DNA from 3 places in the Pseudomonas sp. SDO5271_S396 genome. Region 2 is predicted to be linked to each of the others. Evidence: riboswitches for the same ligand, from Rfam matches in the RefSeq annotation. Region 2 holds a riboswitch; each other region holds the start of a gene.

The links. Region 2 has a riboswitch for cobalamin ahead of cobO (cob(I)yrinic acid a,c-diamide adenosyltransferase). Riboswitches for the same ligand answer to the same signal wherever they lie in the genome.
Region 1: it holds a riboswitch for cobalamin, as region 2 does, so the genes downstream of both, cobW (cobalamin biosynthesis protein CobW) here and cobO (cob(I)yrinic acid a,c-diamide adenosyltransferase) in region 2, are expected to answer to the same signal.
Region 3: it holds a riboswitch for cobalamin, as region 2 does, so the genes downstream of both, ACW9IN_RS11235 (ABC transporter substrate-binding protein) here and cobO (cob(I)yrinic acid a,c-diamide adenosyltransferase) in region 2, are expected to answer to the same signal.

Annotation. Positions count from the first base shown of each region.
Region 1 covers NZ_JBSVWB010000062.1:25,463-28,732, forward strand. The annotation lists gene ACW9IN_RS27290 (CbtA family protein) at 1-94, opposite strand, end outside; gene ACW9IN_RS27295 (CbtB domain-containing protein) at 106-294, opposite strand; cobalamin riboswitch at 392-594, opposite strand; gene ACW9IN_RS27300 (hypothetical protein) at 672-1,100, opposite strand; gene ACW9IN_RS27305 (hypothetical protein) at 1,154-1,348, opposite strand; cobalamin riboswitch at 1,614-1,813, shown strand; gene cobW (cobalamin biosynthesis protein CobW) at 1,907-2,974, shown strand; gene cobN (cobaltochelatase subunit CobN) at 2,978-3,270, shown strand, end outside.
Region 2 covers NZ_JBSVWB010000013.1:118,806-122,075, reverse strand. The annotation lists partial or broken gene ACW9IN_RS12310 (PQQ-dependent sugar dehydrogenase) at 1-928, opposite strand, end outside; cobalamin riboswitch at 1,028-1,275, shown strand; gene cobO (cob(I)yrinic acid a,c-diamide adenosyltransferase) at 1,355-1,966, shown strand; gene ACW9IN_RS12300 (cobyrinate a,c-diamide synthase) at 1,963-3,270, shown strand, end outside.
Region 3 covers NZ_JBSVWB010000012.1:7,087-10,356, reverse strand. The annotation lists gene ACW9IN_RS11240 (FecCD family ABC transporter permease) at 1-752, opposite strand, end outside; gene ACW9IN_RS11235 (ABC transporter substrate-binding protein) at 749-1,759, opposite strand; cobalamin riboswitch at 1,877-2,071, opposite strand; gene ACW9IN_RS11230 (aldehyde dehydrogenase family protein) at 2,143-3,270, opposite strand, start outside.

The DNA of each region.
Region 1 (3,270 bases), on a different contig from region 2:
TCAGTGGGGCGACCCAGAAGCTTTGCAAAAGGGTCAGCAGCAGGGCGGCCAGCAGGCCGGTGAAGCCTGCGGTTTGGGCAATACGCTTGATCATGTCGGCAGGTCTCAGTGGCACGGGAACGCGGCGCTGTGGCGAGTATCGTGAGCAGCGTTGTGTACCGCTTCGATATGGGAGAAACCGGCGAAATACACCAGGCACGCGCCGAGGATCGACGCACCGATGGCGGCGGTCAGGCGTTGGCTGAGAGTGGTGGTGTTGCCTGTGGCGTGCGAAGTGCTGCTGATGATCGACATGGCGCGTCCCTTCAGGGTTTCAGGGTGATACGAGCGCATGAAAACCCCGCGAGCCAGGCACGCAGGGTTCTGAACAGCGCCCGCCCACCGCGGGTTTGTTATCTGATTTTTTCGGGCCGGTCTCCGGGCTTGCGAGGGGCTGTTCGCCTTTGAAAGTGTCGCCTTCCCATGCGTATGCACAGTGGATCTGACGCTTCGCTCGCTTACCGTTGCGGGGGCAGCACCGGACTTGCCATAGGGGTATGGCGTACCGGTTTCCCGTTTCACCCTGTGAAGGGCACCCGAAACAAGGTGTGTAGGAGAGCATGGGCGAGCAATGCGCGTCAAATACCAGAGGTTGATGACTCAAGTGTTATACGCCTCGTCCTTCCGACAGATCAGACAGTTCGACTCCTGAATAGGTAATTAACCCGCCTGGAACTGTTTTTAATCATATAGTCGAGGTTGGTAACGTCATAGCGTTCATCATCCTTGCCTGCGAACCCGAGGAAGCCGATACCAATATCCAATTGCTTAAGGAGTTCTGGGCGTGCGAGTAATTCCCGGGCAACTTTTTTTGCCAGTTCGGGAATGTCGCGATCTTCGGCTTTTTTTAGTTCGTTGAAGTTGACATAGCCGTTACCTGTGGTGTCGAAAGTGCTATGAAATAGCTTGGCAAACTCCATCAACCTACGATCACTCACCTGCGAAATCTCTTCCGCAAATGTTGCAACTGAGTCCAGATATATTTTTCCGTCTTCGACGCCACCATTGGGCATGAGATCGAGAAGGTTATAAAGGTCAGGGCGTGCCAGGAACTCTTTCATCGTGTCCATTTGTTCTTGGGTAGCCGGTTGGCCGTTCTCCAGTTTGCCTTGTGTCACTGATAGGCGGTATGGATCGTGAAGAAGTTGTTTCCCCAGGGATCGAGCGCAGAGCCCATTTCCATTACTTTTATCGCCAATTCTTTATCACCCAACGCCGCAAGAGGGCGTGAGGTTGAAGTTTGTGAGGTTTCATTCAGTTGTGCGAAATGCGGGGTGACGTCGGTGCGCATAGAGGTGGAAGTAGACATAGGTTTATCTCAACTGTTATATGTTGGATGGCTAACTGTCTAGGAGATGTCAAGTTTATGGCTGACTTAACTAGACAGAATGTTTGTGCTGCCTTCCCTATGTGGCGTGGGTCTTTTAATTGTTCCATGTACAGGGTTGATAAGTATTGCAAATTCATACGTCATGTATTCGCGTCAATATGATCAGGCCTGCAATGTCGGCAGGCAGTGTGCTTGTGGGTTCTTCAATAAAGCCCGCTGACATTGACCATCCCGACTGCACTGCGTAGCCTTGCACCCTCGAGGTTCTCCAGCCCAGGCCGGAGCTAAGAAGGGAACGCGGTCCAAGCCGCGGCTGCCCCCGCAACTGTGAAGGGTTCAACTGACTGCCACGCCACTGCCAAAACGGCGGGAAGGCGCAGCCAGCGCCGGTCGCAAGACCCGCACGCCCCAAGCCAGGAGACCTGCCTCGCAACCGATTTTCTACTTCAACCGGGCGGGGTGATCCGGTGACGAAATCCGCTGCTGCGCGCCGTCGCAGGGCCTATCGTCCCGTATGCCCGCCCCAAAGGGCATCCGATGAAAACACTGGCCAAACTCCCCGTCACCATCGTTACCGGTTTCCTCGGCTCGGGCAAAACCACCTTGCTGCGCCATATGCTCGACAACGCCCAGGGCCGTCGCATCGCCGTGATCGTCAACGAGTTCGGCGAGCTGGGCATCGACGGTGAAATCCTCAAGCAGTGCTCCATCGGTTGCACCGAAGAAGAGGCCGTTGGCCGGGTGTTCGAACTGGCCAACGGTTGCCTGTGCTGCACCGTGCAGGAAGAGTTTTTCCCGGTGATGCGCGAACTGGTAGCCCGTCGTGGCGACCTTGACCACATCCTCATCGAAACCTCGGGCCTGGCCCTGCCAAAACCTTTGGTACAAGCCTTCCAGTGGCCGGAAATCCGCAGCGCCTGCACCGTCGACGCGGTGATCACCGTGGTCGACAGCCCGGCCGTGGCCGCGGGCACCTTCGCCGCTTTCCCGGACCAAGTCGATGCCCAGCGCAAACTGGACCCGAACCTGGACCACGAATCGCCGCTGCACGAGCTGTTTGCCGACCAACTGGCCAGCGCCGACCTGGTGATCCTCAACAAGACCGACCTGATCAACCCGGAAGACCTGGCCCGGGTACGCCTGGAAGTCGCCGAAGAACTGCCGCCAGCGGTGAAGATCGTCGAAGCCAGCAGCGGTCGTCTGCCGCTGGACGTACTGATCGGCCTGGGCGCCGGCTCCGAAGAGCACATCGATGGTCGTCACAGCCATCACGATCATCACCACGAAGGTGAAGACGACCATGACCACGATCACGACGCGTTCGACTCCATTTCCATCGACCTGCCGCAAGCCGACGAAGCGTTGCTGCTCGACGCGCTGACCCAATTGGTGGTGCAACACGGCATCCTGCGCATCAAGGGCTTCGCGGCCATCCCGAACAAGCCGATGCGCCTGTTGATCCAGGGGGTGGGCACGCGTTTCGACAAGCATTTCGACCGTGCCTGGGGCGCCGATGAAGCCCGCACGACGCGCCTGGTACTGATCGGTCAGGAACTGGATGCGGCGGGCCTCGAAGCGCAACTGCGCGCTGCCCTCAGCGTCTGACCCATGCACCTGCTCAGGACCCAGCCCGGTGGTTTCGTCTCGGACGACAATATTGCCGACCTTGGACAAACCCCCGCCGAACTGGTGATCCTGTGCAGTGGCGACTCCAGCCTGGCGCTGCTGGCCGAAGCGGCCCAGCAGTTGCCCGACGATTACCCCAGCCTGCGTCTGGCCAACCCGATGCAGGTGCAGAACCATGCCTCGGTCGACCTGTATGTCGACGAAGTGCTGCGCCACGCCAAAGTCATCCTGATTTCGCTGCATGGCGGCATCGGTTATTGGCGCTACGGCATTGA
Region 2 (3,270 bases):
TGCCCGTAGTAGCTGAACGGCCAGCCATAGAATCCGCCATCCTTGACCGAGGTGATGTAGTCCGGCACCAGGTCGCTGCCGATCTCATCGCGCTCGTTCACCGCGGTCCATAGCTTGCCGCTTTGCGGTTCCCAGGCCATGCCGTTGGGGTTGCGCAGGCCGGAGGCGAAGATGCGGTGCTGGCCGCTGGCACGGTCCACTTCCCAGATCGCCGCCCGACCTTGTTCGGCCTCCAGACCGTTTTCGCCGACATTACTGTTGGAGCCCACACTCACATACAGCTTGCTGCCGTCTTTGCTCGCCACCACGTTTTTGGTCCAGTGGTGATTAAGGGTGCCGCCGGGCAGGTCGACGACCTTGGTGCCGGCCTCCTTGATCGAGGTTTCCCCCGGTTGATAAGGGAAACGCAGCAACTGGTCCGAGTCGGCCACGTACAGGTCGTTGCCCACCAGGGTCATGCCGAACGGAGAATTGAGGTTTGCCAGGAACACCGTGCGGGTTTCGGCGATGCCGTCGTGGTCGGCATCGCGCAGCAGTGTGATGCGATTCGGCTTGGCACTCCGGCGCCGGCACTGCCCATGACCTTCTCCATCACCCAGCCGCGAATACCGGTGGCGTCATCCGGCTTGGGCGGCGCATTGGTTTCCGCCACCAGCACATCGCCATTGGGCAGCACGTACAGCCAGCGCGGATGATCCAGGCCCTCGGCAAACGCGCCGACCTGAGTACCGGCGGCGGCTACCGGCTTCGCGCCGGCGGGCCAGCCCACGGCGGGAGCGATGTTGACGGTGGGGATCAATGTCTTGTTCGGCTCCGGTAACGTGGGCGAAGGCCCCGTGCCATCGGAAACCTGCAAGGTAGAGCTTTCGCCACAGGCAGCGAGGCTGCCGGCGAGCATGATCAGCAGCGCGAGTCTTGTTTTATGCATGGTGTTCTCCTGGATGCCTGTAGGAGTAGAGGTACACGGCGGTCCGATGGTTCAAGCGCAGGGCCGGCTTTAATTGACGCTCCACCCCCAACCCACTAACCTTCGCGGCTTGTTTCAGGTGCTCTGTGGCCCATGTGTCGACAGAGTGAAACAGGGAAGCCGGTGAGCGAGCGCATGTGACCACCATGCTGCCGCGAATCCGGCGCTGCCCCCGCAACGGTAAATGAGTCAAGACGGTGCCTTTAGCCACTGTATCGCGTGCGATATGGGAAGGCGCGCCGTCGGCCTGCCTGCTCCGGCAAGCGCCACTCATGAGCCCGGAGACCGGCCTGAAGCATTCAACAGCATCACGGTGGGCGATGCTTGGCTGTCTGCTGTTCCTTTTTCCTGCCCGCCGTTTTTGTCCAGCCCCAACGGAGAGCTGCCATGACTGATTCCCCCGACCGCGACGAGCGCCACCTGGCGCGCATGCTGCGTAAAAAAGCCGTGATCGACGAGCGCATCGCCAATTCCCCGAACGAGTGCGGTTTGCTGCTGGTGTTGACCGGCAATGGCAAAGGCAAGAGCAGTTCGGCATTCGGCATGCTGGCCCGCGCCATGGGCCACGGCATGCAGTGCGGTGTGGTGCAGTTCATCAAGGGGCGTAACAGCACGGGCGAAGAACTGTTCTTCCGGCGCTTTCCGGAGCAGGTGCGTTTCCATGTGATGGGCGAAGGCTTTACCTGGGAGACCCAGGACCGCCAGCGCGATATCGCCGCCGCCGAAGCCGCCTGGGCGGTGTCCCGCGAGCTGCTGCAAGATCCTTCCATTGGCCTGGTGGTGCTGGACGAGCTGAACATCGCCCTCAAGCACGGTTATCTCGATCTCGATCAGGTGCTCAGCGACCTGCAAGCCCGCCCGCCCATGCAGCACGTGGTGGTGACGGGTCGTGGTGCCAAGCCCGAATTGATCGAGATGGGCGACACCGTCACAGAAATGGGCATGCTCAAGCACGCATTCCAGGCCGGTATCAAGGCACAGAAGGGCGTCGAACTTTGAATCAAACCCGTCATTGCCCGGCCGTCCTGATCGCCGCACCGGCGTCCGGCCAGGGCAAAACCACCGTCACCGCCGCGCTGGCCCGTTTGCACCGCAACCTGGGGCGCAAGGTGCGTGTGTTCAAATGCGGCCCGGACTTCCTCGACCCGATGATCCACGAACGCGCCAGCGGTGCGCCGGTGTATCAATTGGACATGTGGATGGTGGGCGAGCAGGAAAGTCGTCGCCTGTTGTGGGAAGCGGCGGGGGAGGCCGACCTGATCCTGATCGAAGGCGTGATGGGCCTGTTCGACGGCACGCCATCCAGCGCCGACCTTGCGCGGCACTTCGGCGTGCCGGTGCTCGGCGTGATCGACGGCACGGCCATGGCCCAGACCTTCGGCGCATTGGCCCTGGGCCTTGCGCGCTACCAGCCGGACTTGCCGTTCGTCGGTGTGTTGGCCAACCGCGTCGGTACCCTGCGCCATGCGCAGTTGCTCGAAGGCAGCCTCACCGAAGGCCTGCGTTGGTATGGCGCGCTGTCCCGCGAGACTGGTATCGAATTGCCCAGTCGCCACTTGGGCCTGGTGCAAGCCAGCGAATTGAATGACCTGGACCTGCGCCTGGACGCCGCCGCCGAGGCGTTGGGCAGCAGTTGCGAAGTCGCGTTGCCGCCGCCGGTGGCCTTTGCCGCGCCGTCTGTGACCGAGATCGAGCCTTTGCTGGACGGTGTGCGTATCGCCGTGGCGCGCGACGAAGCCTTTGCTTTCACTTACGGCGCCAGCCTCGACCTGTTGCGGGCGATGGGCGCCGAGTTGCGCTTTTTCTCGCCGATCCATGATCGCCAATTGCCTGATGCCGACAGCCTCTATCTGCCGGGCGGTTACCCGGAACTGCATCATCAGGCGCTGTCGGAAAACACGCCGATGCTCGACGCCATCCGCGCCCACCATGCCGCCGGTAAACCCCTGCTCGCCGAATGTGGCGGCATGCTCTACCTGCTGGACTCGCTGACCGATGTCGACGGCAATCATGCCGAACTGGTCGGCCTGTTGCAGGGTGATGCGGTGATGCAGAAGAAACTCGCGGCCCTGGCGCTGCAAAATGTCGAATTGCCCGAAGGCACGTTGCGCGGCCACACCTATCACCATTCCCTGACCACCACCGAGTGGCAGCCCATTGCCCGTGGCCTGAGCCCCAATGGCGGGCGCGGTGCCGAAGCGGTCTATCGGCAGGGACGGATGACGGCGTCTTACGTGCACTTTTACTTTCCGTCGAATCCGGTGGCGGTTGCCGCTTTGTTTGCGCCGGATCTTGGGCCCGCT
Region 3 (3,270 bases), on a different contig from region 2:
ACTGCCGTCACCAGCGCCGCACAACCCACCAGCACAAACTGCACACGGCGCACCGGAATGCCGAGGGATGCCGCCGAGTCGCTGCCGAAGGTGAACGCGTCCAGCGCACGACGGTGCCACAGGCACACCGCCAACCCTGCAATCGCCACCGGCACCGCCAGCCATACCGAGGGCCAGCGTACCCCGCTGAGGTTGCCCAGCAGCCAGAACAGAATGCCCCGGGCTTGTTCGGAACTGGCGGATTTGGTGATCAGGAACGCGGTGAGCGCGTTGAACAATTGCGAGCCGGCGATGCCCGCGAGGATGATCTGGCCGGTGCCGCTGGCCGAACCGCTGGCGCGCGCCAGCAAGATCACCAGCGCAAACGCCGCCATGGCGCCGACAAATGCACCCGCCGACAACGACACCAGCCCGCCGCCCACGCCAATCAAGGCCACCAGCACCGCACCGGTGGATGCGCCGGCGCTGATGCCCAGCAGGTACGGGTCGGCCAACGGATTGCGCAGCAGCGATTGCAAAATCACCCCGCAGGTCGCCAGCCCGGCACCGCACGCGGCGGCGACCAGGGCACGGGTCAGGCGGTAGTTCCACACCACGCCCTCGTCGATGGGGTCGAGGACGTAGCCGGCGGCCCACAGTTTATTGGCCAGTACCTGAAACACGACGTCGGGCGAAATGGCGGTTTCGCCGATGGCCACGCCAGCCAGTACCGCGGCCAGCAGCAGGGCCAGGGCGAGTAGGGTGCGCATCATTTGGGCAAGTCGTAGCCGTCGATGGCCGTGGCCAGTTGTTCCAGCCCGTCGAACATGCGAATGCTGGCCTGCAGCGCCAGGGCATCGAGGATGATGATGCGGTTGTTTTTCACCGCGTCCATGTTGCGCGTGACCGGGTCGCTGCGCAGGAAGGCGAGTTTCTTTTCATGGTCGTCGGCGGGGTAGCGGCGGCGGTCCATGCGGGCGATCACGAGGAAGGTGGGGTTGGCCTTGGCGAGGGTTTCCCAGCCGACGGCGGGCCACTCTTCATCGGACTGCACCACGTTATGCAGACCGAGGGTCTGCAGCATGAATTGCGGAATGCCTTTGTGTCCGGCCACGTACGGGTCGCTGGCCATTTCCGAGCTGGAGAACCATACCAGCGCGCTGGCCTGCTTGAGGCCCTTGCTCTGCGCGGTGGCCACCGACTTGGCCAGGCGCGCCTTGAGCTCGTCGTTCAGTTGCTGGCCGCGATCCTGCACGTCGAAAATCTGCGCGAGCTGGCTGATGCTTTTATAGATAGTCTCGATGCGGAACGGCTCCAGGCGCGTGCCATCGGCGCCCACCAGGTTGTCCTTGCCTTCGCAGTCGGAGGGCAGCAGGTAGGTGGGGATCTTCAGCTCGTGGAATTGCTCGCGGGTACCGACCACGCCTTGCGGGCCTACCACCCATTCCAGCTCGGCGGCCACCAGTTGCGGGCGCTTGGCGATCACGGCCTCGAAGCTCGGTTCGTTGTTGGCCAGGCGCTCGATGCTGTCGTTCTGTGCCTTGAACTGCGGCAGCACATTGTTGAACCACAGCGAAGTGCCGACCACTTTATCGCCCACGCCCAGGGCGTAGAGCATTTCGGTGGCAGCCTGGCCGATGGTCACGCTGCGCGCGGGGGCCTGCTGGAAGGTGACGCGTGCGCCGCAGTTTTCCACGGTCAACGGGTACTGGGTGGGCGCGGCCTGGGCCAGGGCGCAGAAGCCGAGGCCGGCGAACAGGGCGGTGACACGTGGCAGCATGGGGGCAATCTCCGTTTGAACCGTACAGTGAGTTGGGGAGGTACGGTAATGGAAATACAGCCATGGACCGCCTGAAGGGCAGGGCAAGGATGTCCTTCCCGGACACCCCGCCGGTTAGTGATCGAGCTTGGGCCGGCAGGTCTCCTGACTCGTGCGTCATCACCACGCTTCGGCCTTCCCGGACAAGGTCCAGTGGCGCTCGGGAGCAGGCTCGGCAGCTACAGTTGCGGGGGCAGTTCCGATTGACGCGGGCGGGCCGCGCTTCGGATTCCCTATTAGTCCCGTTTGGGAACCGGCGCGGTATGGTAGTCGATTGGGCAGGCGATGGGGAACTTGGCCGCCCTTTGGTTCCTTAACTGACTGGCATTGGGGACAATGCCGGGTTATTTGCGATCCAGCCACACCGTCTGGGCGTTGCAGAACTCCCGCACGCCGAAGTGCGACAGCTCGCGGCCGAACCCGCTTTTCTTGATGCCGCCAAACGCCACCCGAGGGTCGGAGACGCTGAAGGCGTTGACGAAGATCCCGCCGGTTTCCAGCTGGTTGGCGATATGCCGGGCTTTGGCCGCATCGGTGGTGAAGATGCTGGCGGTCAGGCCGAATTCGCTGTCGTTGGCCAGGGCCACGGCGTGGTCGGCGTCGCGGGCGGTGATGATCGACGCTACCGGGCCGAACAGTTCCTGCTTGAACGAGGTCATCTGGTCGGTGACGTTGGCCAGCACCGTCGGCTCATAGTAGTTGCCGGCGCCGGGCACCTTGTTGCCGCCCAGCAGCAGGGTCGCGCCTTCCTCCAGAGTGGCCTGGACCTGGTCATGCAACTCGTCGCGCAGGTCGAAGCGGGCCATCGGGCCGATATAGGTGGTGGCCGAGGTCGGATCACCCATCACCAGTGCGCGGCTGGCTTCGAGGAACTTGGCGGTGAAGGCTTCGGCCACACTGGCTTCGATGATCAGGCGCTTGGCGGCGGCGCAGACCTGGCCGCTGTTCTGGAAGCGACCGATCAGCGCGGCCTGGACGGCGGCGTCGAGGTCGGCGTCGTTGAGCACGATGAACGGGTCGGAGCCGCCCAGTTCCAACACGCATTTTTTCAGCGCGGCACCGGCCTGGGAACCAATGGCGACACCGGCGCGCACGCTGCCGGTGAGGGTCACGGCGGCGATGCGTGGGTCGGCGATGGCCTTGGACACGCCGTCGTTGGCCACATTGATCACTTCGAACAGACCTTGCGCGAAGCCGGCTTTGCGGAACGCTTGCTGGATCAGGTAAGCGCTGCCCATCACATTCGGGGCGTGTTTGAGTACGTAGGTGTTGCCGGCGAGCATGGTCGGCACGGCGCCGCGCAGCACCTGCCAGACCGGGAAGTTCCACGGCATCACGGCGAGGACAGGGCCCAGCGGGCGGTATTCGATCTGGGCGCTGCCGTTGTCCACCAGGGTCGGTTCCGGTGCGAGCATGGCCGGACCGTGGGCGGCGTACCATTCGCCGAGCCCGGCGCATTTTTCGATTTCGGC